Regions from separate parts of the Dactylosporangium sp. NPDC050588 genome, predicted to be linked through region 1. Evidence: riboswitches for the same ligand, from Rfam matches in the RefSeq annotation. Region 1 holds a riboswitch; each other region holds the start of a gene.
What was found. Region 1 has a riboswitch for thiamine pyrophosphate ahead of thiS (sulfur carrier protein ThiS). Riboswitches for the same ligand answer to the same signal wherever they lie in the genome.

Region 1 (9,792 bases):
GGCGGGCCTCATAGCTGGCGGCGGACACGACGCCACGCGGCCCCGCGCCGCCGACGATGACGGCCTTGCCGCGCAGCTCCGGGCGGCGGCGGATCTCGACCGACGCGTAGAACGCGTCCATGTCGACGTGCAGCACCGTGCAGCCGGTGTCGTCGGCGTCGGGTCCGAACTCCCCCGCGCCCGAACCGTCCCTCGGCACCACCTGACTCCGCCCCATGCCCGCACTCTAGCCAGACCCCCCGACAAAAACGGCAAGAGAAAACGGCAAGCCAGACCCCGGCAGACAATCGGCGGCGTTTGACGGGAAGTTAGGATTGCCTTACCTTCCTTGGATGGCCCTCCTCGCGCTGACGTCGCCGCTGGCGCCCGTCGTCGCGGCCGTGGAAGGCCTCAGGCTGCAGCATCCGGACCTCGTCCGCTGCGTCGCGCGGGGGTTGATGACCAGCGGCGGCGACGGCTGGCGCCCCGGCACGGACCGGTGCGCCCTCGCCGTGCTCCTGGTCGCGGGCTGGACCAGGGCGCGCAGGGTGCCGCTGCCGGCCTGCGGCGAGACGTTCCTCAACCAGGCCGGCCAGCTCGGGATCCGCCGGGCGCGGGTGGCGGTCCTGTGCGACGACCCCGTCGCGGGAGCACCCGGCGTGGTGGTCGCCGCGTCGAGGCACGAGCTGCTCCAGATCGTCCTGGAGCACGCGGTCGACGCGGGGCCGGAGCTGCGGAGCACGCTCCAGAGGTTGAAGGCCTAGCTGCGCACCACCAGCAGCGGGATCTGCATCTCCGCCGCCGTGCTCGACCCGTGGAACGCCACCATCTTCGTATACCGCAGCGGCTCGTGCTCCGTGGCCATGATCGCCCACCGCTCGTGGCAGATGACGACCACGTCGCCGACGCGGGCGAGGTGCTGCTGCGGGATCGGCCCGAACCAGCCTCCCGCGACCGCCTCGTCGCGGCTGAGCACGGTGGCCCGGTCCCCGAGGACCCCCCGCCAGGTGGCGATGACGTCGTCGTGCGCGCCGGGGACGGCGTGCAGATACCGCACCCGGGGCTCCCCCGCGACGACCGCGACGCCGGCCCGCAGCCGGGCGTCCTGGTCGAGGTCGAGGCGCCGGTCGGCGGGGATGTCGACCTGCCCGTGGTCGGCGGTCACGACCAGCGCCGAGTTGGGCAGCAGCCCGTCGACGAGGCGGGTGAGGAGCCGGTCGGCGTCGGCGACGGCCGTCCGCCACTCGCCGGTCCCGATACCGAAGTCGTGGCCGGCGCGGTCGACGTCGGGCAGGTACCCATACACGAGGCGGGAGGACCGCAACGCGAACAGCATCGAGGCCGCGACCTCGTCATAGGCGATCCCGGCGCCGAACCGGGCGCCGCGGTAGGCGGACACGGACAGGCCGGTCCGCTCGAACTTCGGGTTGCTGACGACGGTGGGGGCGAGCCCCGCGTTGCCGGCCCGGGTGAACGCGGTCGGCAGCGGCTGCCACTGCGCGGGGTCGGGCTGGTCCTCCCAGTGCAGGTGGTTGACGAGCTTGTCGGTGCCGGGCTGGTTGAGCACGATGCCGACGATGCCGTGGGCGCCGGGCGGGGCGCCGGTGCCGAGGGTGACGAGGCTGACCGGGGTCGTCGACGGGAAGCCTGCGGTGATCGAGCGGGCGGTGCCGAGCCGGCCACCGAGGAAGTCGGTGATCGTCGGCGCGTGGGGCGCGGCGACGCCGAGCTGGTGCCAGCCGAGCCCGTCGAGGAGCAGCACGGCGACCCGGTCGACGCCGGCGAGGGCGGCGCCGAGGCCGAGGGCGTCCCGCTCATACGGCATCCCGAGGACGCTCAGCACGCTGGGCATGATCTCGGCGAGGCTCGCCTGCCCGTAGCGGGGTGCGACGGGGTCGAGCACGCCCATCAGTGTCTCCTGCAGAGCAGGTGCAGCTGGGTGGCGATGTCCCGGTAGGGCGGGGTGCCGGCGAGGGCCAGCTCGAACGCCTGCAGCGCCTCCGGCTCGCTCTCCGCGACGCTGCCGGGCACCAGGTCGGCGATGATCCGGACGCCGTGGATCTGCTCGACCTCGAACCCGCAGCCGGTCAGCAGGGCCGTGGCGGTGCCGACGTCATAGCGCCGGCTGAGCCGGTCGCGGGTGTCGCCGCGCCCGTCGGGGCTGGCGACGAGCAGCGACGCGGCGGCGAGGTGCCCGCCGATCGCCTTGGCGAGGACGGCGGCGGCCCGGTTGGCGACGACGACGCTGGCGGCGCCGCCGGGGCGCAGGGTCGCGGCGAGCGCGGTGACGACCTTGTGCGGGTCGTCGACCACCTCGAGCATGCTGTGGCACAGCACGAGGTCGACGCTGCCGGGCGGGACGAGGTCGGCGAGGCCGTCGCCGTCGCCCTGCACGGCGGTGATCCGGTCGGCGACGCCGGCCTCGTCGGCCCGCCTGGTGAGCGCGGCGAGGGCGTCGGGGCTGGGGTCGACGACGGTGACGGCGTGCCCGGCGCGGGCCAGCGGCACGGCGAACCCACCGGTGCCGCCGCCGACGTCGAGGGCGGTCAGGGGGTGGTCGGCCGCGGCGATCTCGCGTCGCAGGACCTGCCAGACCACCGCGGTGCGTGGCGACGCCACTGAGGACTCCACCCCCCGACCTTAATACCCACCTACGACACAACCGGCAGGTATACCTGCCCGCCCGACGCGACGAACTCCTCGGACTTCGCCTGCATCTCCAGCGACAACGACTGGCTGATCTTCATGGAGCAGAACTTCGGGCCGCACATCGAGCAGAAGTGCGCCGTCTTCGCCGCCGACGCCGGGAGCGTCTCGTCGTGATACGAGCGCGCCGTGTCGGGGTCCATCGCCAGGTTGAACTGGTCCTCCCAGCGGAACTCGAACCGCGCCTTGGACAGCGCGTCGTCCCACGCCTGCGCGCCGGGGTGGCCCTTGGCGAGGTCGGCGGCGTGCGCCGCGATCTTGTACGCGATGACGCCGGCCTTGACGTCGTCGCGGTTCGGCAGCCCGAGGTGCTCCTTCGGCGTGACGTAGCAGAGCATCGCCGTGCCGTACATGGCGATCATGGCGGCGCCGATGGCGCTGGTGATGTGGTCGTAGGCGGGCGCGACATCGGTGGTGAGCGGTCCGAGCGTGTAGAACGGCGCCTCGTGGCACCACTCCATCTGCAGGTCCACGTTCTCCTTGATCTTGTGCATGGGCACGTGGCCGGGGCCTTCGATCATGACCTGCACGTCGTGCTCCCACGCCACCTTCGTCAGCTCGCCCAGGGTGCGCAGCTCCGCGAGCTGCGCCTCGTCGTTCGCGTCGGCGATCGAGCCGGGGCGGAGCCCGTCACCGAGGGAGAAGGCGACGTCGTACCGGGCGAAGATCTCACACAGCTCGGCGAAGTGCGTGTACAGGAAGTTCTCCTCGTGACGCGCCAGGCACCAGGCGGCCATGATCGAACCGCCCCGGGAGACGATGCCCGTCACCCGGCCGACGGTCATCGGCACGTACCGCAGCAGCACCCCGGCATGGACGGTCATGTAGTCGACGCCCTGCTCGGCCTGCTCGATGACCGTGTCGCGGTACGCCTCCCAGGTCAGCTTGAGCGGGTCGCCGCCGACCTTCTCCAGGGCCTGGTAGATCGGCACGGTCCCGATCGGCACCGGCGAGTTGCGCACGATCGCCTCGCGGGTGGCGTGGATGTGCTTGCCGGTGGACAGGTCCATGACCGTGTCCGCGCCCCACTTCGTCGCCCAGGTGAGCTTCGCGACCTCCTCCTCGACGCCGGAGGAGACCGCGGAGGTGCCGATGTTGGCGTTGACCTTCACCAGGAAGCGGCTGCCGATCACCATCGGCTCGCTCTCGGGGTGGTTGACGTTGTTGGGCAGGATCGCCCGCCCGGCCGCGATCTCGTCGCGCACCAGCGACGGGTCGACACCCTCGCGGATCGCCACGAACTCCATCTCCGGCGTGATGATCCCCTGCCGCGCGTAGTACAGCTGCGTCCGCTCTCCGCCATGATCGCCGCTGCGTGCCGCGATCCACGGCGCGCGCAGCGGCGGGAGGCCGGCGGGCGGGTCGTTCAGCGGGCCGCTGGTGTCGTAGAGGCGCACCGGTGGGTTGCCGCCGCTCAGCTCGACCTCGGCGAACGGCACACGGATGTCGTCGCGGGACCCCTGGACGTGGACCTTGCGCTTCATGGCGCATCCTTTCGTGGGCTGTGGGCACGGCGAAGCGGGCACGCCATGAGGCGCACCTGTTCGCGTTTTCGGCAGATGTACTGAGCGAGCGGGCCGGACCAGAAGATCCGCGGGCCGGACCTGGTGGGTTACGGAAGCGGGCCGGAGAAGGGACCCCACGCGAGCGGACCGTGCCCGGCGCCGAGCCGCCAGCCGGACGAGGCGCTCAAGGCCGACTGCACGTACTGCTTCGCCCCGGCGAGCGCCTCGGCGAGAGGCTCCCCGAGCGCGAGCCGGGCCGCGGTCGCCGCCGCGAACGTGCACCCGGTGCCGTGGTTGTTCGCGGTGTCGACCCACGGCAGCGACAGCAGCTCGACGGTGCCGCCGACGCAGACGACGTCGACGGCGTCGCGGCTGCCGCGCAGGTGGCCGCCCTTCACCACGACACACTTCGGTCCGGTCGCGGCGAGGTCCTGGGCGGCCTTGATCGCGTCGTCGACGTCGGTGACGTCCCGGCCGAGCAGCACCGACGCCTCCCGCAGGTTGGGCGTGACGACGGCGGCGTGCGGAAAGAGCAGGTCGAGGTACGCGCGCTCGGCGTCCCGGGTGAAGAGCCGGTCCCCGGACGACGCGACGAGCACCGGGTCGACGACGAGGCCGGGCAGCCGCGGCGCGTACGACGCGACGAGGGCGACGGTCTCGGGTGTGGCGAGCATGCCGGTCTTGACGGCGGCGACGGGCAGGTCGGCGAGGACCGCGTCGAGCTGCGCCCCGACGAACCCGGGGTCGACGGCGGAGATCCCCCGCACGCCGACGGTGTTCTGCGCGGTGAGGGCGGTGATCACGCTGGTGCCGAAGACCCGGTGCGCGGCGAACGTCTTCAGGTCCGCCTGGATCCCCGCACCCCCACCGGAGTCGGACCCGGCGATGGTCAGCGCAACACTCGGGTTCACGCCGTCACCTCCGCTGCGCTCCGGGCCGCTCACGCGGTCATCAGCTCCTTGACGAACCTCGCGGGGTCGTCGGCGCGCATGACGGCGCCCATGACGGCGACGCCCGCGGCTCCCTCGTCGAGGCAGTCCCGGACCCGCGCGGGCGAGTCGACGCCGCCCAGGGCGTACACCGGCAGCGGGACGACCAGTGCCATCCTGGCGAACGCGGCCAGGCCCAGCGGGGGGCCGTAGCCGGGCTTGGACCGGGTCGGGAAGATCGGCGACAGGGTCGCGAACCCCGCCTTCGCCTCGGCCGCGGCGAAGAGCTCCGCCTGGTCGTGGCACTTGCGGAACGCGGCCGTGTCCTCCGCCAGCACGAGCCGGCCCTTGACGCCGTCGAGCATGCCGCGGAGCCGGTCGGCGAGGTCGGCGCGGGCCCCCTCGGGCAGGTCCTGCTCGCCGAGGACGACCAGCCGCGCGCCGCCGTCGATCGCCCGGTTGACCACCTCGTCGAGCGGCCGGTGCGCCTGCCGGCGGTCGGTGAACAGCACCAGCCTCGTCACCATGGCAGTCCCCCCATCGGGCTCGAGGCGGTCGCGTACAGGCGGCGCGGGATCCTCCCGGCGGTGTGTGCGAGCCGGCCCGCCTCGACGGCGAGCCGCATCGCCGCCGCCATGCGCGCGGGGTGTTCGGCGCGGGTGACCGCGGTCGCGAGCAGCACCCCGTCGCAGCCGAGCTCCATCGCCAGCGCCGCGTCGGAGGCGGTGCCGATCCCGGCGTCGAGGATGACCGGCACGGTCACCTTCTGCCGGATGAGCGCGATGTTGTGCGGGTTGCGGATGCCGAGGCCGGAGCCGATGGGCGCGCCGAGCGGCATGACCGCGGCGCATCCGGCGTCGGCGAGGCGCTGGGCGAGGACCGGGTCGTCGGTGGTGTACGGCAGGACCGTGAACCCGTCCTCGACGAGCCGCTCCGCGGCGGTGACCAGCTCGACCGCGTCGGGCAGCAGCGTCTCCTCGTCGCCGATGACCTCCAGCTTGACCCACGCCGTGTCGAACGCCTCCCTGGCCAGGTGGGCGAGCTTCACCGCCTCGGTCGCCGTGTAGCAACCGGCGGTGTTGGGCAGCACCCGCACGCCGCACCGTTCGACGACGTCGAGCAGCGACGGTGCGCCCGGGTCGAGCCTGCGCAGCGCGACCGTGACGAGCCCGGTGCCGCTGGCCCGGATCGCGGCCTCGAGCGCGGCGTGGCTGGTCGCCCCGCCGGTGCCGAGGATGAGCCGCGACGGCAGGTCCTCCCCGGCGATGCCGAGCTTCGCACCGTCACCGTTGCCGGCGCCGCCGATGGCGCCGTTGCCGAGGTCAGCCACCTTGGACCGCCGTGAGGACGTCGATGGTGTCGCCGTCGACCGGCCTGGTCCCGGCCCAGTCGGCCCTCGGCACGACGGACCCGTTCAACGCGACGGCGACGCCCCGCGGGTCGGCGACCCCGGCGAGGCCACGGACGACGTCGGCGACGGTCGCGGTGTCGTCCACATCGGCGGCGACCGCGTTGACCACGAGCTGCATACGGCTCACTCCTGACTCCCTGCGCCGGCATGATCCGGATCAGGTTCGACGGTCGGGGGCTGACAGCCCCCCTCTCAGCCCGGTCATACCGGACTCCCGTGGGGTACGAGCTGACCATAACCCCGCCGCGGTCCTCAGGTAAAGCGGCCCACCCCGTACGCGCTGATGTCCACATCCGTCGATCCCTTGGTGACCAGGTCGGCGACGGCGTGCGCGGTGACCGGCGCGAGGAGCACCCCGTGCCGGTAGTGCCCGCCCGCGACGTACACGTCGCCGTGCGGGTGCCCTTCGAGCCGGCCGAGGATCGGGGCGTTGTCCGGGGTCCCAGGCCGCAGGCCGGCGAGGGTCTCCGCGAGCGCCAGCTCGGCGACCCCCGGCAGCAGGTCCGCGGCAGGTCGCAGCAGGTCGAGCACCCCACCGGCGGTCACCGTCGTGTCGGCACCGCGCTCCTCCTCCGTCGCCCCGACGACCAGCTCCCCGTCGGCGCGCGGCACCAGGTACACGTGCCGCCCCAGCGCGACGCCCCGCACGACGTGCGTGAGCAGCGGCTCGGCCCCCCGCAACCGGAGCAGCTGTCCCTTCACCGGCCGCACCGGCAGCCCGGTCAACCGCCCGATCCCGATCCCGTTCGCGATGATGATCACATCGTCCCGCAGGCTGGACAGATCCTCGACGTCCCGCTCCACCCACGTGACCGGCAGCCGCTGCGACCGCAGCGCCGCGAGCAGCAGCCGCGGGTCGACCTGATGGTCCCCGGTCGCCTTCGCCCCGCCGCGCACCCGCGGGCTGAGCATCGGCTCCAGCTCCCGCAGCTCCCGCCCCCGCAGCGGCTCGACCGGCAGCCCCGCCCGCAGGTAGTAGTCGACGAGCCGCCGCACCTCGGTGAGGTCGTCCTCGGTGAGCGCGACGAGCAGCGTCCCCTCCCTCCGGTACCCCAGCGGCATCCCGGTCGCCGCGCTCAGCTCCGCCGCGAACCCGGGCCACCGCCGCATCGACTCGAGCATCAGCCCCTGCAGCGCCTCCTCCCCGAAGCTCGCCTCGGCCGCCGGCGCCAGCATCCCCGCCGCGACCCGGCCCGCCCCCCGCCGCGGGTCCCGGTCGTACACGGTGACCCGCTCCCCACGCCGCACCAGCTCCCACGCGACGCTGAGCCCGACGATCCCTCCCCCGACGATCCCGACCTTCACGCCACCCCTCCAGCCGGACCCTGCCCCGACGCCGCATGCCCACCGGCATGGCCCGCGCCCAGCGAGCGCGGCGGACCGCCTTCCCCAGACGGACACGGGCCGTCGCCCTCCCGGGACGGACACGGGCCGTCGCCCTTCCGGGACGGGCGGGGGCCGTCGCCTCCCTCGGATAAGTCCAGGCGCAAGCGCCCGGATTTATCCGATATTTCGCTTTTATCCGGCGGCAAGACGGCGGTTGAAGTGGTCATGGAATCAGCAGCGCGATCGGCCGCCGAACTGGTCGCGGAATCAGTGGCGCGATCGGCCGCCGAACTGCTCGCGGAGTCAGTAGCGCGATCGGCCGCCGAACTGGTCGCGGCCGTTCCGGACGCGGAGACGGCAGCGAACGGAGAAGCGTCGGAAGAGGAGCGGCTGACCGGGGAAGCATCACCCGCCGAGGAGGAGCCGGTAGCGGAAGCAGCGCCGACGGGACCACCCACCGCAGACGCCGCAGACGCCCCAGACGCAGTGACCGGCGAAGCAGCCGACCCGGACTGAGCGGGCGGGGAAGGTCGGGTCGGGAGGGAAGCCGTTGACGGAGGGGCGGCGGCGAGGACGGCGGCGAAGGCGGCGGCCGCCGCGGCCGGGTCGGGGGCGGTGCTCATCGCACCGACGACGGCGACGGCGTGGGCCCCCGCCGCGAACAACGTCGCGGCGCGCGACGGGGTGACGCCACCGATCGCGATGACCGGGACGTCGACCGCCTCGACGACGGCGCGCACGCCGGAAGGGCCGATGGCGGCGGGGAGGCCGGTCTTCGTGGTGGTCGAGTACGCGGGACCCACGCCGAGGTAGGAGGCGCCGTCGGCGACCGCCTGGCGGGCCGAGGCGGGGTTGCGGGCGGTCGCGCCGAGGATCGCGTGCGGGCCCAGGACCCGGCGGGCGGCGGACACGGGCAGGTCGTCGGCGCCGACGTGGGCGCCGTCGGCGCCGGCGGCGAGGGCGATGTGCAGGCGGTCGTTGACGAGGCAGACGGCGCCCGCGGCGCGGCAGAGGGCGACGACGCGCAGGGTCAGCTCGTACGCCTCACGGTCGGTGACGCTGTCCTCGGGGCGGACCTGGACGACGGTGAAGCCGGCGGCGAGCGCGTGCCCGACGACGCCGAGGACGTCGCGGCCGGGCCGGGTATCGGTGATGAGATGAAGTCGTCCTAGCACCGCGATAGTTTTTCAGACATGAAGCAGGTGCGACTTGGCCGGACCGGGCTGAAGGTCTCCGAGATCTGTCTCGGCATGATGAGCTACGGCGATCCCGCGTGGCGTGACTGGGTGCTCGACGAGGAGGCCGCGGACCCGTTCGTGCGGCGTGCCGTCGAGGCCGGGATCACGTTCTTCGACACCGCCGACGTCTACTCCCTCGGCGCCAGCGAGACCGTGACGGGGCGGCTGCTGGCGAAGTACTTCCCGCGCCGCGACGACTACGTGCTGGCCACCAAGGTGTACAGCGTGATGAGCGACCGCCCCAACGACTCGGGGCTGTCGCGCAAGCACATCCTCGCCGGCATCGACAACTCGCTGCGGCGGCTCGGCGTCGACCACGTCGACCTGTACCAGATCCACCGCTTCGACCCGGAGACCCCGGTCGAGGAGACCATGGCGGCGCTGCACGACGTCGTGCGGTCGGGGAAGGCCCGGTACATCGGCGCTTCCAGCATGTACGCGTGGCAGTTCGCGAAGATGCAGCACACGGCCCGGGCCAACGGCTGGACGGAGTTCGTGTCGATGCAGAACCACTACAACCTCGTCTACCGCGAGGAGGAGCGGGAGATGCTGCCGCTCTGCGCCGACCAGGGCATCGGCGTCATCCCGTGGAGCCCCCTCGCCAGGGGCATGCTGGCCGGCAACCGCGGGCGCGGCGACGAGCGGCGCACGACGAGGGCGGCGAGCGACGCGTTCAGCTCCATGTACACCGACGACGA
Region 2 (9,792 bases), on a different contig from region 1:
AGCTGCGGTGCGGTCCTGCACCATGCCACCGTCGTGCTCGCCGCCCTCGGGGCCGCCGCCACCGTCGAACGGATCGACGATCCAGCCGATCCGGACCTGCTCGCCAGGCTGACACTCATCGGCCACCACCAGGTGACAGCCGAGGACATGCGCCTGCATCATGCGTTGCGCACTCGTTGCGCACTCGTTGCACGACGAGACCTAGCGTGGCGCCGGCGCCCAGTAGCGCGAGGCGATCAGGAGGGCGGCGTGGGGGAGGTGCTCGCTCGTCTCCGGGTCGTGTGCGATCGGGTGAACAGGCGTAGGGTGAAGACGCTGCTCCGGACCCCGGTGGCCGACAGTCCGTCGTTGATGGACGCGTTCCACTGATCGATGTCGTCTCTTGTGCGATGTGCATGAATTGTCATCCTGGCGCGGGAGGCCACCGCTGCCGCGCCGTCTGCGTCGGCCGGCTCGGACCCATTGGAGCTGCCCGCGGTACCGAATGGAAAGCCGGTCCCGTCGGCCAGGGCGTAGTCGCCCGTCCGTGTTCGAACCTCGACCTTCCAAGAGACCCAACCGGCCCGCCGCACACGCCGGCGAGTGAGAGCCATGACCGCGTGAGCCGACGTTTCGCCGTCGGCGGTCCACTGATCGGAAGGTGCGAGATGGCTGTCCGGTACGGGTTTCTCGGCCCCGGCGTGCTCACCGAGACGGTCGTCGGCAGCATCCTGGTCCTCGCCACCACTTTCCCGCACGCCGTCGAACCGCTCAGTGACGGGCGCGGAGTGCTTGTGCCGCATCGGAACCCGGCCGCCTTGGCGACCGCCATCCGTCGGATCCTCATCGATCCCGCCACGGCCGCTCGCCTGTCCCGGCCTCGTGGGCCAGTCGTGCGCTCGCCTGCGGGCGCTGCACAGTACGAGGTGCTCGCGGGCCGGCTCATCGCCACACCGGCAGCCACCCGCGGCTCTGAACCGTAGCCCGTACGGTCCCGGCCGTGAGCGACTCGGTCTTGGTGTCGCGGCATGATCCTGGGCCTGACCCCAGATCCGCGACCGGTCATCATCAAGCTCTTCATGCCCGGCGAGCACGCCGTGCTGGTCCGCCGCCGTACGCACGCCTTGGTCGATCCTGCAGCGGTCCCGTCCACGACGGTGTCCTGTGACTGTCCCTACGGAGCCAGCAACATCCGCGTCGGCTTCGCCGCTGTCACCCCCACCGCACTCATCGCGGCGATGAAGCGTCCCAAACGCTCGCTGCGACCTGACCCCGAAGGGGGCGTTGATCCCTATGGCTCTTCTCATGGCACCGACCGTCCACATTGCTGCTCCCGCAGAAAGAGGTCTTCGGGCCGACCGGGAGGTGACCACGGAACAGCTGCTCCGTGCCCTCAGGAATCTACCGGCCGGTCATCCTGATCGGGAACCGCTGCGTGCACGGGCGATCGAAGCGAACCTGCCGCTGGCCAACCGGCTGGCGCAGCGCTACGCCGGCCGAGGCGAGCGCCCCGACGACCTCGCGCAGGTCGCCGCGCTGGCACTGGTCAAAGCGGTCGACGGCTACGACCCGGACCGGCTCGCACCGTTCGCCAGCTACGCCGTCCCGACGATCGTCGGCGCGCTCAAACGGCATTTCCGGGACACCGCGTGGGGCATGCGTGTCCCGCGCACCACGCAGGAACTGGTGCTCGGCGTGCGAGAGGCGACCGGCGACCTCGAGCAACTGCGTGGTCGCACCCCGACGGCCATCGAGCTCGCCGCACACCTGCGCGTCGATGTCGATGTACTCTCGGACGCGATCATCGCCTCGCAGGTGTACCGCCTGCAGTCGCTCAACGGGCCCTGCACCGGCAACGACGGCACCGAACCTGTCGATCTGATCGGCCGTATCGACCCACGCTTTGCCCGCATCGATGAGCGGCTGTCACATGGGGAGCTCGGCCGGCTCGTCGCGGCGCTGCCGCTGCGCGAGCGACGCATCCTCGCCATGCGGTTCTCCGACGAGATGACCCAGGCCGCCATCGCCGCCGAGCTCAGCATCTCGCAGATGCATGTCTCCCGGCTGTTGAGGGGGTCCCTCAACCGACTCCGGGTCGGCCTCCTCACTTCGGTCGAGCCGACGGCATGACCGAGAACAACGAGCACACCGGTCGGCCCGCCAGATCTGGAGCATCACCGCGGCCGTCACGGCGGAGGACACACGGCTGCACACCGTGTCCGCAGACCAGGTCCCCGAACTCGCCACCGCAGCCGACCACGCCCGACGCGCCGAAACCGGCGAACCCGCCTCGCGCGCCGACCTGTCCTACTGGACTGGCGGCGACCGGCATTCCCGACCCCGCGATCCCAGCCCGCGCCACACAGACCACCGTCCCCGAGCTTCCTTGGGGACGAGCATCCGCGGAACCTCGATCAGGCCGAACCGGCGGTTCCGAACGCAGGTCATGAGGCGTTCGCCGGCTGGGCTGGGACATGCCGTCGCGAGGGCTCCCGGGCGCTGTGGCCGCCTTCGTTGTCCCAAACGGTGCTGGGGTCGACGCCTTCATTGCGTTCGGCGGCTGGTGCGGTGCGGGACGCGGCGAGGATGGCCGGAGCGTGCAGTTGGTTGGCCGGGTCGGCGGCCGTGGCCATGGCGATGGCTGCGGCGGCGGCGTTGGCCTCGGGGGGCACGACGAGCAGGTCGATCTGGTCGCCGCGCTCGGTGGTGGCGATGAGCATGCCGGGGTCGACGGTGCTGAACCACCCGGCCCGCACCACGCGGGTGCCGACCGCGAGGCGCCGGAAGTGGCTATCCCAGCTGTGGCTGTTGAGCATCAGTTGACGGATCGGTCCGTACCGTTCGTTCAGGGCCAGGATCAACCCCGGCAGTTCCGCCACCGGGTCCCTGGAGCGGGGCCACCACCCGCCGTCGAGGACGGCTCGTGTGGCCCGCACGGCGGTGAGCGACAGCCGTGGCTGGGTCGGTGGTCCTGGCGCAACGACGGTGACGCGTTGGGCGGCGGTGAACATGACTGGCCCCTCTCCCGACCTGCGGCTGCCTCCGGGAGGTGACCGGTATGGGAAACCTGCCGCTTTGCGTCGGCGTGACTCGGTCCGCGCTGCGCCGACCGTGGTCCGTCGGCGGTGCACATTTCGGTCACCGGGGTCTCGAGTGCCCAGAGCCAACTCTACGCCTGCAGCACGAGAACGACGGGATGCCTCGTCGACGTTCCTGACGACTCCTGCGATCTCAGCGTCACGGGTTTGCCGGGGGAGTGGAGGTGCCGGCCGCTGTACCGTCGGAAGCGCCGTCGCGGCGAGCGACGGTCAACGGATCCGGCCGCAGCGCCGCACGATTCCCCGGTTGAGGCGGTGGCGGAGAGGCATGCGAGGGCGGAGCGTATGGAGTTCGACGTGACGGTCGAGAGTCCCAAGGGCACGCGCAACAAGTACGAGGTGGACCGCCGCACCGGCCGGATCCGGTTGGACCGCACTCTGTTCACCGCCACCCAGTACCCGGAGGACTACGGCTTCATCGAGCACACGATCGGCGAGGACGCCGAACCCCTCGATGCGCTCGTGCTGGTCCGGGAACCGACCTTTCCGGGCTGCCAGATCCGCTGCCGGGCATTCGGCATGTTCCGCATGCTCGACCCGAAAGGCCCGGACCCGAAGGTGCTCTGCGTCCCGACCGCCGACCCGCGCCTGGCCTACCTGGTGGACCTGCCCGACCTGGGAAACGTTCCACAAGCTGGAGATCCAACACTTCTTCGAGATTTACCAGGATCTCGAACCGGGCAAGACCATCGACGCCGAGCACGGCGTCTGGGCCGACCGCGCCGAGGCCGAGACGGAGATCACCCGATCGCGCCACCGTGCCGTCCACGCCGCAGACCGGTCCGGAGGCGGGACGGGAACCGAGAGGACCACAGCGCGCCGCTGAGACCAGCGTCGGCGCGTAGAGACAGCGAACGGCCGCGGGCGCGGATGCGCTCGCAGCCGTTGATCACAGCCGGGTCAGGACGCGATGTGCAGTTCGTTCCGAACGCTGGTCACGCCGGCGGCACTCCAGGCGGATCGCTCCGCCTCGCGCAGCTCCGACCACGACCCGACGCTGCCGTGCAGCGTCAGTTCGGATCCGTCGAGGTCGATCGTGATCCACCGCGGGTTCAGCATGGCGTTGCGTCGCATCGCGGCCTCGGCCGCTGCCTTGGTGTCGGCGGTCGGCGGCTGCGACTCGAGCGAGATCTCGTTGCTGATCTGCGTCACGCCCTTGAGGTACATGACCGCCCGCACTGCGGCGTTGCGCTGGTACTCCCATGTCACCTCACCCGAGAGGGTGACCTTGCGGTCGCAAACATGGGCGGTGACCGCGTTGGGCGGGACGTCGACTGCCCATGCAAGGACCTGCCGGGCGGCTTGGGCGATGTCCTGGTCGTTCATGCCCTGGGCCGTGGGGGCGCGGACGTTGGTCTTGTTCGTGACATTCTTGACGCCGCCGACCCGGATGGCGGCGTGCTTCGCCGCGAGCCGTTCCGGCAGGCTGGCGACCTCGCCGGACAACGTCACCGTTCCGTCGCTGACCTGCACTTCGACGCCGGATGCGTCGACGCTCGGGGTGTATTGCAGTTCCTCGATTACGGCGGTCTTCAGTTCCTGGTCGGTCTTGTGCGGTGTCTGTGCCACAAGCCCCACGATGCCCCACATCCGGAGTGGGCGCCAGCCCAATTCGGTCCATATTGCTGAGATCTTTTATGATCTGCGATAAACGCCCAATTTTATGGCTATATAGGCACTTCATTCGGCAAGGTATTTGGCCTTGAGTATTGGGCCGGCAACGGTTGCTCCAGGCCCCGGCAGCGTGCTCTCCTCGCTCAATCGGTGGTTTGCACGCGTTCTGCCTCAGCCGAGGCCCGGCGCACGTGGCGACCAGCCTGGTGGATTCGCACCGAGGGCGCTGCACCACGTGCAGACAGTCGGCCGGGATGACCGGCCAGGCAGGCCAGCCAGCTGGTGGAGTCCAACGGTTCGTGCAGCGCCAGGTGGCACTCCGCCGAAGGCGACACGGCCCCGCGAACAACGTCGCCGACCCTCGGTGATCACCACGACACATCATGTGTGCTGCGGTTCCGGGTGCTCCGGGTGACGGGCTGGTGTGGTGATTTGTGGTTTTCGGGTGATTGATCGGGTATACGGGTTAGCCCCGTCACTGTCCACAAATGAGGAGTCATGATGTCCCAATACCTTGCCGTGCGGAGCGTGGACATCGGCAGCCCGCTCAGCAACATGCTTCGGTCCGCGGCTGCCTTCCTCCCCCGAGCGATCGCGTTCATTGTCGTCCTGATCGTCGGGTATCTGGTGGCTCGCCTGCTGCGCGCGGCGGTCGACAAGTTGCTGGAGCGTGTGGGATTCGACCGGCTCGTGGAGCGCGGCGGTCTCAAGACGGCGCTTGCCCGGTCCCGCTACGACGCCTCCGGCATCGTCGCTCAGCTCGTCTTCTACGCGGTGCTGCTGATCACCCTGCGGATAGCGTTCGACATCTGGGGCCCGAACGCGGTTTCCACGCTCATCACGGCTGTGATCGCCTGGCTGCCGCGGCTCTTTGTCGCAATCCTGATCGTCGTGGTCGCCGCGGCGATCGCCTCCGCGGTGAAAGACATTGTGTCCACAGCATTGGGGGGAATCTCCTACGGTCGCGCGGTGGCGAACATCGCCTTCGTGTTCATCCTCGGTATCGGCGTCATCGCCGCGCTCAACCAGATCGGGGTGGCGACCACTGTCACGACCCCGGTGCTGATCGCGGTTCTCGCCACTGTGGCCGGCATCTTGATCGTCGGCGTCGGCGGCGGGCTGGTGAAGCCGATGCAGGCGCGCTGGGACCGATGGCTGGACCGGGCGGAGACAGAGTCGGCCCGCCGCTCCGAACTCCCGAAGGCGTACGCGGCCGGCCAGAGCGACGCCGAGCGGCTGATGGCAGAAAAGCAGCGGCCCGCCGCCGCGCCGGTCGCCGCCGGCCAGCAAGCGTCTTCGGCGTACCGCGACCAGTCCGTCGGCCAGCGTGCCCGCCCGCCGTCGGCACCGTCCGCGGCGGACGACGACACGCGGGCCGTGCCTCCGCAGACCGGTCAACGGCCGCCGGCGACCCGGTAGCGCGGGTGCTCGACTGCGGCGGTGATTGCGACCCTCCCGGGCCGTGCCACCGCCGTCCCTGGTGAGCGGCAACCCGGCAGTCCCGGCATACCGGGTTGCCGGGTCCGGCGGATCGTCCCGGACTCGCCCGTTCGGCCAGTCGGTCGGCAGCCGAACGGTCAGGATGCCGGTAAAGGAGCGGTTGCGGCATTTTCGCCCCGGTACGCCGTCTCTATGGTCGTACCTCATGAACATCCCCGCCTCGAACCTGGGCACCGACCACGCGACCGTGCAGATGCTGCTCGACCGCCTCCACCGCCGCATCGGCGCCGCCGGCCTCGCGGCAGCAGCTATGGTTCCCAGCCTGTCGGCGCGGGTGGACCAGCACGCAGCCGAGGTGCGGGACCTGCTCGGCGTCCGCGGCCGCCGGCCGACGCCCGCAGCGTTGGCGAGCTACGCCGACGGCCTGCTGGACGGGGCCACCGACCGCGGATGGCAGCCGCCGCAGCACGATCTGGCCGGCTGGGTCGACGCCGACGGTGTGACGGTCCGGCTCGTGGCCCTGTGCGACTTGGCCTGCAGCGCCATGGCGTAGCGGCAGAAGCAACGTTTCGCCTCCTGCTGCTCAGTGAAGGGCGCTGTACTCCTCGCGCATCGTCGAGTGGCGGCGGGCCCGCGACGCCAGCGCTCTGGCCGGGGTGGCCGACGAGCCGCGCCTGGTTTACCGACCTCGGCCCAGGCTTCTACGACACCCGCGTCAATCCCGAACGCCGCAAACGCAACCACATCCGCCAGTTCGAAGCCCTCGGCTACACCGTCACTCTCGCCCCAGCCGCCCGACCGGCCCGTAGTAAGCAGCATCCCAGCTGCGCCGGGATGCTGCCGCCTGCCCTCTCACCCTGCATTTTCGGATCAGCTTCACCCGAGCTCTCACCCTGCACCTGCCGGTTTCCGGCGTAGCGTATGTGAGTGCCTGCGGGACAAGCGGGAGAGCGAAGCTATTAGCCCAGCGGAGCTGAGAGGCCGAAAGATCGGAGAGGTTGGACGGCGATCCCCATTCACCTGATCCGGACAATGCCGGCGCAGGAAAATTGCCTCGCAGGTTATTCATCTGCACCGACCACTCGGCGCGCCGTCTTTGATGATGTCAACGGCCATGGCGATGTGGCGTGACGCATGTTGCGTGATCGGGATCAAGACTACTGCCAGTGAGGATCGCCGGGGTGGATGCCGCGCGCGATCCCGCGCAACGCGCCCTGCCGTGTCGTCGCCCAGATGACGAACTTCATCTCGCACGTCGACGAACTTCATCTCGCACGTCAAGGACACGGGCGGCAAGCCCGAGACGGTCCCGTTGACGTTCTTCCGCAAGACGTCGGGCTCGATCAGCGGCCCGTTCGACGACGTGGTCCGCCCCGGCCACGTGCGGCTGCTGGACTACGAGGTGGAGATCGGACTGGTCTTCGGCCGCCAGATGCCGGTCGGCACGACGGTCACCGCGGACAACCTCGCCGACTACGTCGCGGGCATGGTGGTTACCAACGACATCGCGGCGCGTGACGTCCAGCTTCCGCAGACCCAGCTCTACGAGGCCAAGTCGTCGAGACCGCCGTCGCCACCGACGACGGCGCGATCGACCTCGGCCGGCAGCGCACGGTCGTGAGGTACGCCCGATGACCGGGGACCTGCTGTGGCCGTACTACGCCGCGCCCGATGACCTGGCCACGATCGAAGCCGTACCGCTCAGGGCGCGGGGCCTGCCCGAATCGACCTACGCACCAAGCGGTCGCCCGCGACGGCCTGCTCGACGCCGTCCTCGTCCTGCGGCCCACCGAGGCAGCAGCGCGCCCCCAGCCGCTGCCCGCCGTTGAGGGCGCACGGCGATCCTGGCCGAGGGCTACGGGCTGAGCGAGGCGTCCTGCGCGAGCGCGCGCAGCTTCCCGGAAGCGCCGCGGCCGCATTCGGTCGGGCAGTGCCCGCCCTACCAGCAGATGAGGGTGGTGCGTGCCGGCGCCGACGGAAGCTGGGAGGACGTGCCCGCTGGGGGGAGAGTGGCTTGCTGGGGATCAGCGGCCCTACCGTCTTCCGGGGTTACGTCACCGGCCGCGGCGAGAACGGCCACGTCCTCGGGTGCCGCCGGTAGCATTGCCCGGGGCCGGGTCAGCCGGCCGGTGATCTGTTCGACCATCCGTAGGTCGCTGCCGCCCCAGGTCGCGGGTTCATGATGCTGCCTTCTCGGCATGAACGCGCGACGGGACGACGACGACCGGGCAGGGTGCGTGTTGCACGCAGTGTTGGCTGACCGAGCCGAGCAGGATCCCGGTGAACGTGCCGTGCCCGCGGCTGCCCACCACGAGGAGTTCGGCGCCGTTCGCGGCGTCCAGTAGGACCTTCGCCGGGTGGCCCTGCACCACCCGGGTGACGACATCGACGGTGGTGGCGTGCTGGGCGTTGACATCCGCGACGGTGTCGGCGAGGGTCTGATCGCCCTCGGCTGAGCCTCGAGAGTGTCACGGCGGGGCACCTGCACGTGGGCACGTACTCGCGGCGGCATTCCACAGTCCGGCGGGCAGGTCGTCGCGCCTGCGCACCGGGTCAATCAGCGGTGAGGTCGGGCAGGCTGGTCACGTCGGTGAGCACGCGAAGGGCGACGTCGCTGAGGCGGCGGTGGGTGCGCCGGGCGTGGGCCCGGATCAGCTCGAAGGCCGCGTCGACGGAGACGTGGTGCGCCTGCGCGACGGCCCCTTTGGCCTGTTCGATGATGATTCGGTTGTTCAACGCGCCCTGCAGCTGCTCGGTGAGCACCTCGCCGTGGTGGATCGCCCGTTCCTGCAGCAGGCCGATCGCGGCGACGTCGGCCAGTGCCTGCACGATCTGCACGTCGGCGTCGTCGAGGTCGTTGCGGCCGGTGCCGAAGACGCCCATCGCGCCGATGACGTCGTCGCGCAATCGTAGCGGGAACGCGTGCACCGAGCGGAACCCGGCGGAGGAGGCGTAGCGCGCGAACTGCGGCCAGCGGGGGCTTGCGGTGGACAGATCGGCGTTGACGACCGGCGCCGCGCCGCGGAATGCGTCCAGGCATGGCCCGTCCCGCCATTGCAGCTGCAGCAGCTCCAGCAGTGTGGTCGTCTCGTCCGAGGCGGCCATGAAGTGCAACCGGTCCTGCTCGTCGGCAAGCAGCAGGCCGACGGTGGTGTCGGTGACCAGCCCGGCGACGCGGTCGGCGAGCATCTGCATGAACTCGATCAGGTCGAACCCGCCGACCAGGGTGTCGGCCACCTCGACGAAGATCGTCGCCAGACGTTGTTCGGATACGGTGGTCATGACGGCTTCCCGGCCTTTCGTGCGGTGTTCGTGCCACTGTTCATGGATGGTCGGTGTCGAGGCGGAGCCGGTGGGCGAGGATGTCCGCGGCCACCTCGCTCAACGGCCGGTCGGTGGCGTAGGCGTAGGCCCGGATCCGCGCCAGCGCCTCCGCGAGGGAGGTGCGCAACTGAACCATCACCATGCCCTGGGCCTGGAACAGTGCGGCACGGTGCTCGAATGCCTCGTCGAGCTCGTCCGTGCCGGTGGTCCGTTCCTGACCGTCCAACAAGGTCGTCACGACCTGGTCGGCGAGCGTCAGCGCCCGGCCCAGCTCCGGTCTGGACATCGCCCCGGAGCGGGCCCGGAACACGTCGAGGACGCCGAGGCGAGCCGCCCC
Region 3 (9,792 bases), on a different contig from region 1:
GCCGACCGGCGCGCGGTCGAGGAGGCGCTCACCGCGGTCGGGCTCGCCGACCGCGCCCGCGAGCCCGTGTCGGTGCTGTCCGGCGGGCAGCAGCAGCGGGTGCTCATCGCCCGCGCCCTCGCCGGCGCCCCCGAGCTGCTGGTCCTCGACGAGCCGACGGCCGGCGTGGACGCCGGCAGCCAGGAGGCGTTCGCGGCCTGCCTGCACCGCTTCGCCGACCAGGGCGGCACCGTCGTCTTCGTGGCGCACGAGCTCGGCCCGCTGCGGCCGCTGATCACCCGCGCGGTCGTCGTGCACCACGGCGAGATCATCCACGACGGGGCACCCCCGGAGCCCGCCGGCCACCACGCCGAACCCGGCCACGACCACGTCCACCCCCACGCCGCCGTCGAGGCGCCCGGCCTCCTGGGCAGCGCATGAGCGGCCAGCGCAGCGGCTCGGGCCGCGAGTCAGCATGGCAGGTCGCGCTCAGGCCGACGCCGGAGCGCAGCGGAGGTGGCGGCATGAGCCCCGACCGGCCGCCGCTGCGACCGGGACGCCCTGCCGGGGCCTTGATCCGCGTCGGCGCACCGAAGGTGACGGCATGAGCCTCTTCACGTACGACTTCATGATCCGCGCTCTCGTCGGCGCGCTGATCACGGGTGCGTCGGCGCCCGCCATCGGCATCTACCTCGTCCAGCGGCGGCTGTCGCTGATCGGCGACGGCCTCGGCCACGTGGCGCTCACCGGCGTCGGGTTCGGCCTGCTGCTGCACCAGTCGCCGGTGCTGATGGCGGTCGTCGCGGCGGCCCTCGGCGCCGTCGTCATCGAGCTCGTCCGCGAGCGCGGCAAGACCTCCGGCGACGTCGCCCTCGCCATGCTGTTCTACGGCGGCATCTCCGGCGGCGTCGTCCTGGTCAACCTGTCCGACGAGCAGGGCAGTCGCAGCCTCGTCACGTACCTCTTCGGCTCACCGCTGACGACGAGCCGGCAGGACCTGACGGTGATGCTCGTCCTGGGCTGCGCGGTGCTCGCCGTCGCCGTCCTGCTCCGCCCGTGGCTCTTCGCCGTCTGCCACGACGAGGAGTACGCGCGGGTGTCCGGCCTGCCGGTCCGCGCCCTCAACCTCATCCTCGCCGTCACGACCGCCGTCACCGTCACCGTGGCCATGCGGGCCGTCGGGCTTCTGCTGGTCAGCGCCCTCATGGTCGTGCCGGTGGCGACCGCGCAGCAGATCACCCGCGGCTTCAAGGCGACGATGCTCGTCGCGGTGCTGCTCGGCCTGACCGTCTCCGGCGGCGGCATCTGGATCTCCACCGAGGCCGACACCGGCCCCGGCGCCACCGTCGTCCTGCTCGCCATCGCCGGCTTCTTCGTCGTGACGGTCGGGGCCGCGGGCTGGAGGGCGGCGCGCCGTCGTACAACAGCCGGAAACGCCACCGAGGAGCGCTCCACACCTGAGGTGGTGCTCGACCGTGGTTACTGACAACGGTTACCGTTGCGCACATGTCGAGCATTGAGGGTTACGAGGCGGCCGGCGAGCTGTTGCGTGCCCTCGCCGCCCCGCTGCGCATCCGCATCGTGACCGAGCTCGCCGGCGGCCCCCGCTGCGTCCACGAGCTCGTCGACACCCTCGGCGCGCCGCAGCCACTCGTCTCGCAGCACCTGCGCGTCCTGCGCGGCGCGGGCGTGGTGCGGGGCTCCCGCCGGGGCCGCGAGATCGCGTACGCGCTGACCGACGACCACATCGCCCACATCGTCGCCGACGCCGTCTCCCACGCCCGGGAGTCGACCGGTTCCTGACGTCGCACGTCGATCGGCTCCTCACCGCTGCACGTCGACCGGCCCCTGACCGTTGCACGTCGACCGGCTCCGGACCGCTGCACGTCGATCGGCCCCTGACCGCCACACAGTGCGGTCACAGCGCCTGTCCGTCAGGCTGGAACGGTGAAGCTCTATGCCGACCGTGCCCCCACCGCCCTGCGGCAGTTCCTCACCGACGTGTTCGTGGTCGTGTGGGTCTATGTCTGGGTCAGGCTGGGGATGACGCTGTTCGACCTCATCCAGAAGCTGGCGGTGCCCGGGCAGAAGCTCGAGAGCGCCGGAAACGGGCTGGCCGACAATCTCAAGGGCGCCGGCGACAAGATCAACGGCGTGCCCGGCGTACCCGACTCGGTCGCCGCCCCCTTCACGAGCGCCGCGAACGCCGCCCGCTCCCTCGCCGACGCCGGCCACCAGCAGCAGGAGATCGTCAACGACCTGGCCTGGATCCTGTCGGTCCTGATGATCGCGGTGCCGGTCGCGATGCTGGTCCTGGTGTGGCTGCCGCTGCGGATCCGCTGGATCCGCCGGGCCGGCTCGGCGGCCCGGCTGCGCAACGCCACCGCCGGCCGCGACCTGCTGGCCCTGCGCGCCCTGGCCACCCAGCCGCTGGGCAAACTGGTGAGGATCGACCCGGAGATCGCCGCCCTGTGGCGCAGGGGCGACAAGCAGGCGGTCGAGGCCCTCGCCACCCTGGAGCTCCGCAGCCTCGGCCTGCGACCTGCGGTGACATCGTCTAGTGAGCGCGCCGTTACCCATTTGTAGATCAATTAGGCGCGGTGGAGTAGCGTGTTGGTGAAGCGGAACGCCGACGCGCCGCCCGGCTCGATGCCGGCCTCGGGTCGCCCCGAGCCCGGCCTAGGCGGAGCGACGACGCCCCGCTCGCAAGCAGCCCGCCCGCGCGCGGGACACGGGCGTGGCGGCCCGCCTCGTGCGCGGCATGATCGGTAAGCAGCCCGGCCGCACACGCAAGGCACGGGCGTGCGAGACGCAGGCATGGGGTGGCGGCCCGCCCCGGGCGCGGCCTGATCGCAGGCAGCCCGCCCACGCACGCGAGAGACTGGCCGCCCGCGTCTCGCGTGGACGGGCACGGGCGGCCAGCCGGGTCTCCGGCCGACCACCCGCGCGTGCGGACGCCCGTACATGCGTGCGGACGCCCGTACGCCGTGGAGGTCAGAAGCGGCGGCGGACGTCCTCCGCGGCCGACGCGCCCGGCTCCCAGTCCGCGAGCCACGGGCCTGCGGCCGCGGGCGGGATGATCCCCTCCTCCAGGGACAGGTAGCGGCCCGCGATGACCCGCTTCGCGGCGGCGGACTCGATGGCGTCGGCGTTGTCCCACAGCTCGCGGAAGAGGGCCTCGGCGCGCAGGGTGGCCTGGCGGCAGAACAGGTCGGCGAGCTCGACCCCTTCGGGCCGGGTCGCGCGCTCGCTGCGGGCCTTCACGCACGCCGCGGACATCGCGAAGAGCTCGGCGCCGATGTCCACGACGCGGCCCAGGAAGCCCTGCTTGTGTTCGAGTTTGCCCTGCCAGCGGGCCATGCCGTAGAAGGTCTCGCGGGCCAGGCGGCGGGAAGCGCGCTCGACGTAGCGCAGGTGCTGGGCGAGCGGGCCGAATTCGCTGTAGCCGGACGGCAGCTGGCCCTTGCCGGCGACCAGGGTCGGTAGCCACCTGGCGTAGAAGCCGCCGGCCCGGCCCGCGGCCTTGGCCTTCGCGCCCAGGCCGGCGTCGGGGTCGATGATGTCGCCGGCGACGGAGAGGTGGGCGTCGACGGCCTCGCGGGCGATCGCCAGGTGCATGATCTCCGTCGAGCCCTCGAAGATGCGGTTGATCCGCACGTCGCGGAGGATCTGCTCGGCCGGGATGGGGCGTTCGCCGCGGGCGGCCAGGGAGTCGGCGGTCTCGTAGCCGCGGCCGCCGCGGATCTGGACCAGCTCGTCGGCGACCTTCCAGGCCAGCTCGCTCGCATACAGCTTGACCAGCGCGGCCTCGATGCGGATGTCGTTCTGCTCGTCGTCGGCGAGGCGGCAGGACAGCTCCAGCATCGCCTCCATGCCGTACGTGGAGCCTGCGATGAACGCGATCTTCTTCGCGATCGCCTCGTACGAGCCGATCGGGCGGCCCATCTGGACCCGTTCGGCGGCCCACTCGCGGGCGACGTTGAGGCACCACTTGCCGGCGCCGACGCACATGGCGGGCAGCGACAGCCGGCCGGTGTTCAGGGTGCTCAGCGCGATCCGCAGGCCCTGCCCCTCGCCACCGATGACGTTGGCGGCGGACACCCGCACGTCGTGGAAGCGCGTCACGCTGTTCTCCAGGCCGCGCAGGCCCATGAACGCGTTGCGCCGCTCGATCGTGACCCCGGGCGCGTCGCCCTCGACCACGAACGCCGTGATGCCGCCCCGGTGCCCCTCGGAACGGGGTACCAGCGCCATCACCACGAACAGGGTGGCGAGGGTGCCGTTGGTGGCCCACAGCTTGACGCCGTTGAGCAGGTAGTCGCCGTCCCCGGTCGGCACGGCGGAGGTGCGCAGGTTCGCCGGGTAGGAGCCGACCTCGGGCTCGGTCAGCAGGAACGCGGACACCTCACCGCCGGCAAGCCGGGGCAGGAAACGGGCCTTCTGCTCGTCGGTGCCGACCAGCTTCAGCGGCTGCGGCACACCGATCGACTGGTGCGCCGACAGCAGCGCGCCGATCGACGGGTTGACCGACCCGACCAGCGCGAGGGCGCGGCAGTAGTCGAGGTTCGACAGCCCCAGGCCGCCGTACTTGGTGTCGATCTTCATCCCGAAGGCGCCGAGCGAGCCCAGGTCGCGGAGCACCTCGTCGGGGATGCGCGCGTCGCGTTCGATCTGCTGCCCGTCGACGCTGCTGATGTACGAGTGGAGCTTCGCCAGGAACTCCTGGCCTTCGGTGGTCTGCTTGTCGGCCGGCGGTGGGTCGATCAGGTCGAGGCGGAAGCGGCCGAGGAACAGCTCCTTGCCGAAGCTCGGCTTGCGCCATTCCTGCTCGCGGCTGGCCTCGATGACCTTGCGCGCCTGTTTCTCCGTGTGCGTGCTGCTAGCGGTGGGCGAGGAAGCGACCTGCGTCATTGCGGCACCCCCAGGTGTCAGTCCAGTACCGACCAGGCTATTACCCGCCAGTAGCGAAGGCCATGCCTCGCCGAACAGGATCAAGCGCCGTGATTTTCATGACGGGAACCTACGAGTGGGAAACGTTCACTGTTACCGTCGGGAAACAACTTCACATCCGACAGGGGAGCGCACAGCGCTGAGAGTGCGGCGAGCAAGCCGCAGACCCTCGAACCTGATCTGGGTAATGCCAGCGCAGGAAGCTCGGTCACCTCAGGCCACGCGCCACGTCCGCACCCGCGGGCGTGGCGTCGCGTCTCCTTCTGGCTCACCCCCGGACCAGGAGGCACCGAAAATGGAAACCCGTTGGCGGACCGTCGACATCATCGTCGCGTCGGTCATCGCGGTGGCGTTCGCCGCCGTGTTCTACGCATGGAACAACCTGTGGAACGCCATGGAGAGCGTCGCCCTGCCGTGGCGCGCGTTCATCTACGGCGTGTGGCTGATCCCGGGCGTGCTCGGCCCGCTGGTCATCCGCAAGCCGGGCGCCGGGCTCTACACCGAGTTCGTCGCGGCGCTGGTCTCGGCCCTGTTCGGCTCGACCTGGGGTCTCGGCGTGCTGCTGTCCGGTCTCGTGCAGGGCGTCGGCGGCGAGTTCGGCTTCGCGTTCACCGGCTACCGCAGCTTCAAGCTCGGCAACGCCCTCGTCGCCGGCACCCTCGCCGGGGGCGGCGCGGCCCTGCTGGACCTCAACATCTACTACGGCGCGTTCAGCAACACCGACAAGGCCCTGTACGCGGCGATCGTCATGGTCAGCGGCGCGGTCATCGCCGGCGCCGGCTCGTGGGCGCTGCAGCACTCGCTCGCCACGACCGGCGTCCTGGACCGCTTCCCCTCGGGCCGCGAGCGGGCCGCCGTCTAGGCACGTCTCAGCAAACAGTGAGCACCGTCGAGTTCAAGGGATTCGGGTGGCGGCACGCCGGGCGCAAGGCCTGGGCGGTCCGCCACTTCGACCTGCGGATCGAGCACGGCGAGCGGGTCCTCCTGGCGGGTGCCTCCGGCGCCGGCAAGAGCACCCTGCTCGCCGCGCTCGCCGGCCTGCTCGCCGAGGACTCCGGCGAGCAGGAGGGCGAGGTGCTCGTCGACGGCGCGCCGGCCCGGCAGCGCAGGGCGGGCACCGGCATCGTCTTCCAGGACCCGCAGACCCAGCTCGTCATGAGCCGCTGCGGCGACGACGTCGCGTTCGGCCTGGAGAACCGGGGTGTGGCCCGCGACGAGATCTGGCCGAGGGTCGACGCCGCCCTCGCCGCCGTCGGCTTCCCGTACGACCGCGACCGCGACACGGCCCAGCTGTCCGGCGGTGAGCAGCAGCGGCTCGCGATCGCCGGCGTGCTCGTGTCGCAGCCGCGGCTGCTCCTGCTCGACGAGCCGACCGCCAACCTCGATCCGGCGGGTGCGCAGCTGGTACGGGCAGCGCTCGCGAAAGCTCTGCACGAAGTCGACGCCACCATGATCCTCGTCGAACACCGCCTCGAGGACGCGCTGACCCTGGTCGACCGGGTGGTCACGCTGGGCGAGGAGCAGGAGCCGCTCGTCGTGCCGCACCGTCCCGGCCCCGGTGCCGGCCCGGTCCTGCTGACCGCGGAGCGGCTGGCGCTGCGGCACACCGGCAACGTCGTCGACGAGGTCGTCCGCGCCGGCGAGGCCCTCGTCGTCGAAGGCCCCAACGGCGCCGGCAAGTCGACCCTGGCGCTGCTGCTGGGCGGGTTGACGAAGCCGGCGAAGCCCGGCCGGGTGCACGCCCCCGGCGAGCGGCGGCCGCCGCACCGCTGGCGGGCCTCGAAGCTCGCCGGCCGGATCGGCTCGGTCTTCCAGAACCCGGAGCACCAGTTCGTCACCTCGACCGTCCGCGACGAGCTGCTTCTCGGCGGCCGCGACCCGAAGGTCGTCGACGACCTGCTGAGCCGGCTGCGCCTCGACCGGCTCGCCCTCGCCAACCCGTACACCCTGAGCGGCGGCGAACAGCGCAGGCTCAGCGTCGCCACGGCCCTCGCCGCCGCCCCGGACCTGCTGATCCTCGACGAACCGACATTCGGCCAGGACCCGCGGACGTGGCGGGAGCTGGTCGACCTCCTCGCGGACCTGCGGGACGAGGGCCGCGGCCTGGTGATCGTCACCCACGACCGGGACCTCGTGCGGGCGCTCGGCGACCGCCGGCTGCGGCTGGACCACGTCGGCGACCGCCGGCTGCGGCTGGACCGCGCATGACCGCCTGGCTGCGCCGTCGCGACGCGACCGCGAAACTGCTCGCGGCGGCGCTGCTCACCGCCGCCGTGCTGTCGACCGTCGACCCGTTCGTCACAGCGGTCGCGATCGGCGTGGAGCTGGCGCTGCTGCCGCTCACCGGCCTGAGCGCGGCGCAGCTGTGGCGGCGCGGGTGGCCGCTGCTGCTGTCCGCGACCGTCGTGCTCGTCTTCACGGTGCTGCTCGGCGCCCGTACGGGACCGGTCGTCGGCACCGTCGCCGGCTTCGAGGTACACGAGCCGGCGCTCGGCTACGCGCTGCGGCTCATCGCGATCGGCCTGCCCGGGTTCGTGATGTTCGCGACGATCGACCCCACCGACCTCGCCGACTCGCTCATCGCGCACGTGAAGGTGCCGCCCCGGTTCGCGATCGGCGCGCTCGCCGCGTTCCGGCTCGTGCCGCTGCTCACCGACGAGTACCGGCTGATCCGCCTCGCCCGGCGGGCCCGCGGCATCGACGCCGGTTGGAACCCGGTCGCGCACCTGCGGCTCGCGGCGTCGGCGACGTTCGGGTTGCTCGTCGGCGCGATCCGGCGCGGCATCCGGCTCGCCACCGCGATGGAGGCCCGCGGCTTCGACCGGGGGCAGCCCCGCACCAGCGCCCGCGAGACCCGTTTCGGCTGGTCCGACGGGTCGGTCGTGCTCGCCGGCGCGACCCTCGCAGCGGCATTGATCTTGCTGAAGTTCGTGCATACATAGCCACGTCGCTACCTGATGTTCGTTCAGGCGGTCGAGATTCCCCGGTGAGGACCATCGACTCTGAACGGAGCCCCCAACATGGGCCACGGCCACCACCATCACCACGAGGACATGCCGCAGGCTGCCGGCGACGTCCCCGCGGTGCTCGACGCCTCGATCCCCGACAGCGAGCTCTCCCCCGGCGACGTCTCCCGCCGCGGCTTCCTGCGCCGCGCCGGCCTGCTCGGTGCCGCGGCCGCGGCCGGCGGTGCCCTCGCCGGCGCCGGGACCGCGCACGCCCACGGCGACGACGACCACGCCGGCTTCGACGGCTACGACCGGCACGGGCACGGCCGCCCGCTGGGCAACGGCTACAAGTGGCTCGCCGGCGACCACCACATCCACACCCAGTTCTCCAGCGACGGCATGTACCGGGTCTCCGACCACGTGCGGCACGCCTCCGCGTACGGGCTGGACTGGATGGTCATCACCGACCACGGCAGCACCGGTCACGTGAAGATCGGCGTCGACAAGGTCAACCCCGACATCCGGGCGGCCCGCGACGACTACAAGGACGTCCTCGTCTTCCAGGGCCTGGAGTGGAACATCCCGGCCGCCGAGCACGGCACCGTCTTCGTGCACCCCGGCGCCAACGAGGTCGCGGTCCTGAAGGAGTTCGAGAACACGTTCGACGGCTCCGTCGTCGGCGCCGTCGACCCGTCCCTGGTCACCGAGGCTCTCGCCATCGCCGGCGTGAAGTTCCTCGGCGAGCAGGTCACGAAGCGGCGGGTGCAGGACGCGCTGTTCCTGGCCAACCACCCCGCCCGTAACGGCATCGACTCGCCGCACGAGATCCGCGGCTGGCGCGACGCCAACCCGCGCATCGCGATCGGCTTCGAGGGCGCCCCCGGCCACCAGGCCGCCGGTATCGCCAAGCCGACCGGTGGCGGCTCCGCCCGCGGCTTCTACGGCAACGCGCCCGGCGCCTCCTCGTTCCCCGGCTACCCGCTGGAGAGCTACCGCACCTGGGGCGGCTTCGACTGGATGACCTCCACCGTCGGCGGTCTCTGGGACAGCCTCCTCGCCGAGGGCAAGGCGTGGTGGATCACCGCGAACTCGGACTCCCACGTCGTCTACGAGGAGACCGCGAAGCGTCCCGACAACACCGACTTCAACGCCAACGGCTACCACTTCGACCCGGTGTACGGCCAGCCGGCCAGCCTCACCCCCGGTGACTTCTGGCCCGGCTACTACAGCCGTACCCACGTCGGCGCGCGCAACTTCGGCTACGCCGCCGTCATGGAGGCCCTGCGGGCCGGCCGCGTCTGGGTCGACCACGGCGGCCTGATCAGCGCCCTCGACGTCCAGGTCCGCGCGGGCGGCTCCGGCGTCACCCTGGGCGACTCACTGGTGGTCCGCCGCGGCCAGCGCGCGGAGCTCACCATCCGCATCAAGCTGGCGAACACGCCGAACTGGGCGAACTTCGTGCCGACCCTCGCCCGCGTCGACGTGATCCGCGGCGCCGTCACGGGCGCCGTCTCCGACAAGGACACGTTCAAGGCCCCCGACACGAAGGTCGTGAAGTCCTTCGAGGTCAACAAGTCCACGGGCACGGTCGCGTTCACCTACGACCTCGGCCCCGTCGACCAGCCCTTCTACGTCCGGCTGCGCGGCACCGACGGCAACCGCACCGCCCCCGGCTACCACGGCCCGGCGGTCGACCCGGCAGGCCCCGCGATCGACGTCGTCGGCGACGCCGACCCGTGGAAGGACCTCTGGTTCTACGCGAACCCGATCTGGGTCTACCCCCGGTAATGGGATTTCCCGACGTCACGGCGGCCGACCACCACATCCTGGTGGGCGGCCGCCCCGCGTTCACGTACTTCGAGGGCGGCGAGGTCCAGGTCGGCACGGGCACTGCGCCGGAGGGCGCCCGCGCCGT

Region 2: linked by a shared signal. The riboswitch ahead of AB0I21_RS08655 (fumarylacetoacetate hydrolase family protein) and the one ahead of thiS (sulfur carrier protein ThiS) in region 1 are both predicted to bind thiamine pyrophosphate.
Region 3: linked by a shared signal. The riboswitch ahead of AB0I21_RS29685 (ECF transporter S component) and the one ahead of thiS (sulfur carrier protein ThiS) in region 1 are both predicted to bind thiamine pyrophosphate.

The regions. Positions count from the first base shown of each region.
Region 1 covers NZ_JBFAJA010000003.1:155,394-165,185, forward strand. The annotation lists gene AB0I21_RS03115 (DNA polymerase IV) at 1-217, opposite strand, end outside; gene AB0I21_RS03120 (hypothetical protein) at 333-743, shown strand; gene AB0I21_RS03125 (nucleotide pyrophosphatase/phosphodiesterase family protein) at 740-1,888, opposite strand; gene AB0I21_RS03130 (methyltransferase domain-containing protein) at 1,888-2,610, opposite strand; gene thiC (phosphomethylpyrimidine synthase ThiC) at 2,631-4,169, opposite strand; gene thiD (bifunctional hydroxymethylpyrimidine kinase/phosphomethylpyrimidine kinase) at 4,298-5,101, opposite strand; gene AB0I21_RS03145 (thiamine phosphate synthase) at 5,131-5,646, opposite strand; gene AB0I21_RS03150 (thiazole synthase) at 5,640-6,386, opposite strand; gene thiS (sulfur carrier protein ThiS) at 6,442-6,648, opposite strand; TPP riboswitch at 6,647-6,757, opposite strand; gene thiO (glycine oxidase ThiO) at 6,783-7,835, opposite strand; partial or broken gene thiE (thiamine phosphate synthase) at 8,441-9,037, opposite strand; gene AB0I21_RS03170 (aldo/keto reductase) at 9,050-9,792, shown strand, end outside.
Region 2 covers NZ_JBFAJA010000010.1:18,940-28,731, forward strand. The annotation lists partial or broken gene AB0I21_RS08615 (nitroreductase) at 1-114, shown strand, start outside; gene AB0I21_RS08620 (hypothetical protein) at 648-962, shown strand; gene AB0I21_RS08625 (sigma-70 family RNA polymerase sigma factor) at 1,285-2,109, shown strand; gene AB0I21_RS08630 (DUF5994 family protein) at 2,424-2,990, opposite strand; partial or broken gene AB0I21_RS08635 (inorganic diphosphatase) at 3,363-3,903, shown strand; gene AB0I21_RS08640 (BON domain-containing protein) at 3,978-4,646, opposite strand; gene AB0I21_RS08645 (hypothetical protein) at 5,193-6,110, shown strand; gene AB0I21_RS08650 (DUF6401 family natural product biosynthesis protein) at 6,337-6,684, shown strand; TPP riboswitch at 7,066-7,195, shown strand; gene AB0I21_RS08655 (fumarylacetoacetate hydrolase family protein) at 7,399-7,752, shown strand; gene AB0I21_RS08660 (universal stress protein) at 8,309-8,503, opposite strand; gene AB0I21_RS08665 (GAF and ANTAR domain-containing protein) at 8,685-9,413, opposite strand; gene AB0I21_RS08670 (GAF and ANTAR domain-containing protein) at 9,454-9,792, opposite strand, start outside.
Region 3 covers NZ_JBFAJA010000046.1:80,250-90,041, reverse strand. The annotation lists gene AB0I21_RS29710 (metal ABC transporter ATP-binding protein) at 1-420, shown strand, start outside; gene AB0I21_RS29705 (metal ABC transporter permease) at 584-1,465, shown strand; gene AB0I21_RS29700 (metalloregulator ArsR/SmtB family transcription factor) at 1,486-1,782, shown strand; gene AB0I21_RS29695 (hypothetical protein) at 1,927-2,565, shown strand; gene AB0I21_RS29690 (acyl-CoA dehydrogenase family protein) at 2,974-4,890, opposite strand; TPP riboswitch at 5,043-5,149, shown strand; gene AB0I21_RS29685 (ECF transporter S component) at 5,225-5,791, shown strand; gene AB0I21_RS29680 (ATP-binding cassette domain-containing protein) at 5,809-7,137, shown strand; gene AB0I21_RS29675 (energy-coupling factor transporter transmembrane component T) at 7,134-7,871, shown strand; gene AB0I21_RS29670 (PHP domain-containing protein) at 7,983-9,665, shown strand; gene AB0I21_RS29665 (hypothetical protein) at 9,665-9,792, shown strand, end outside.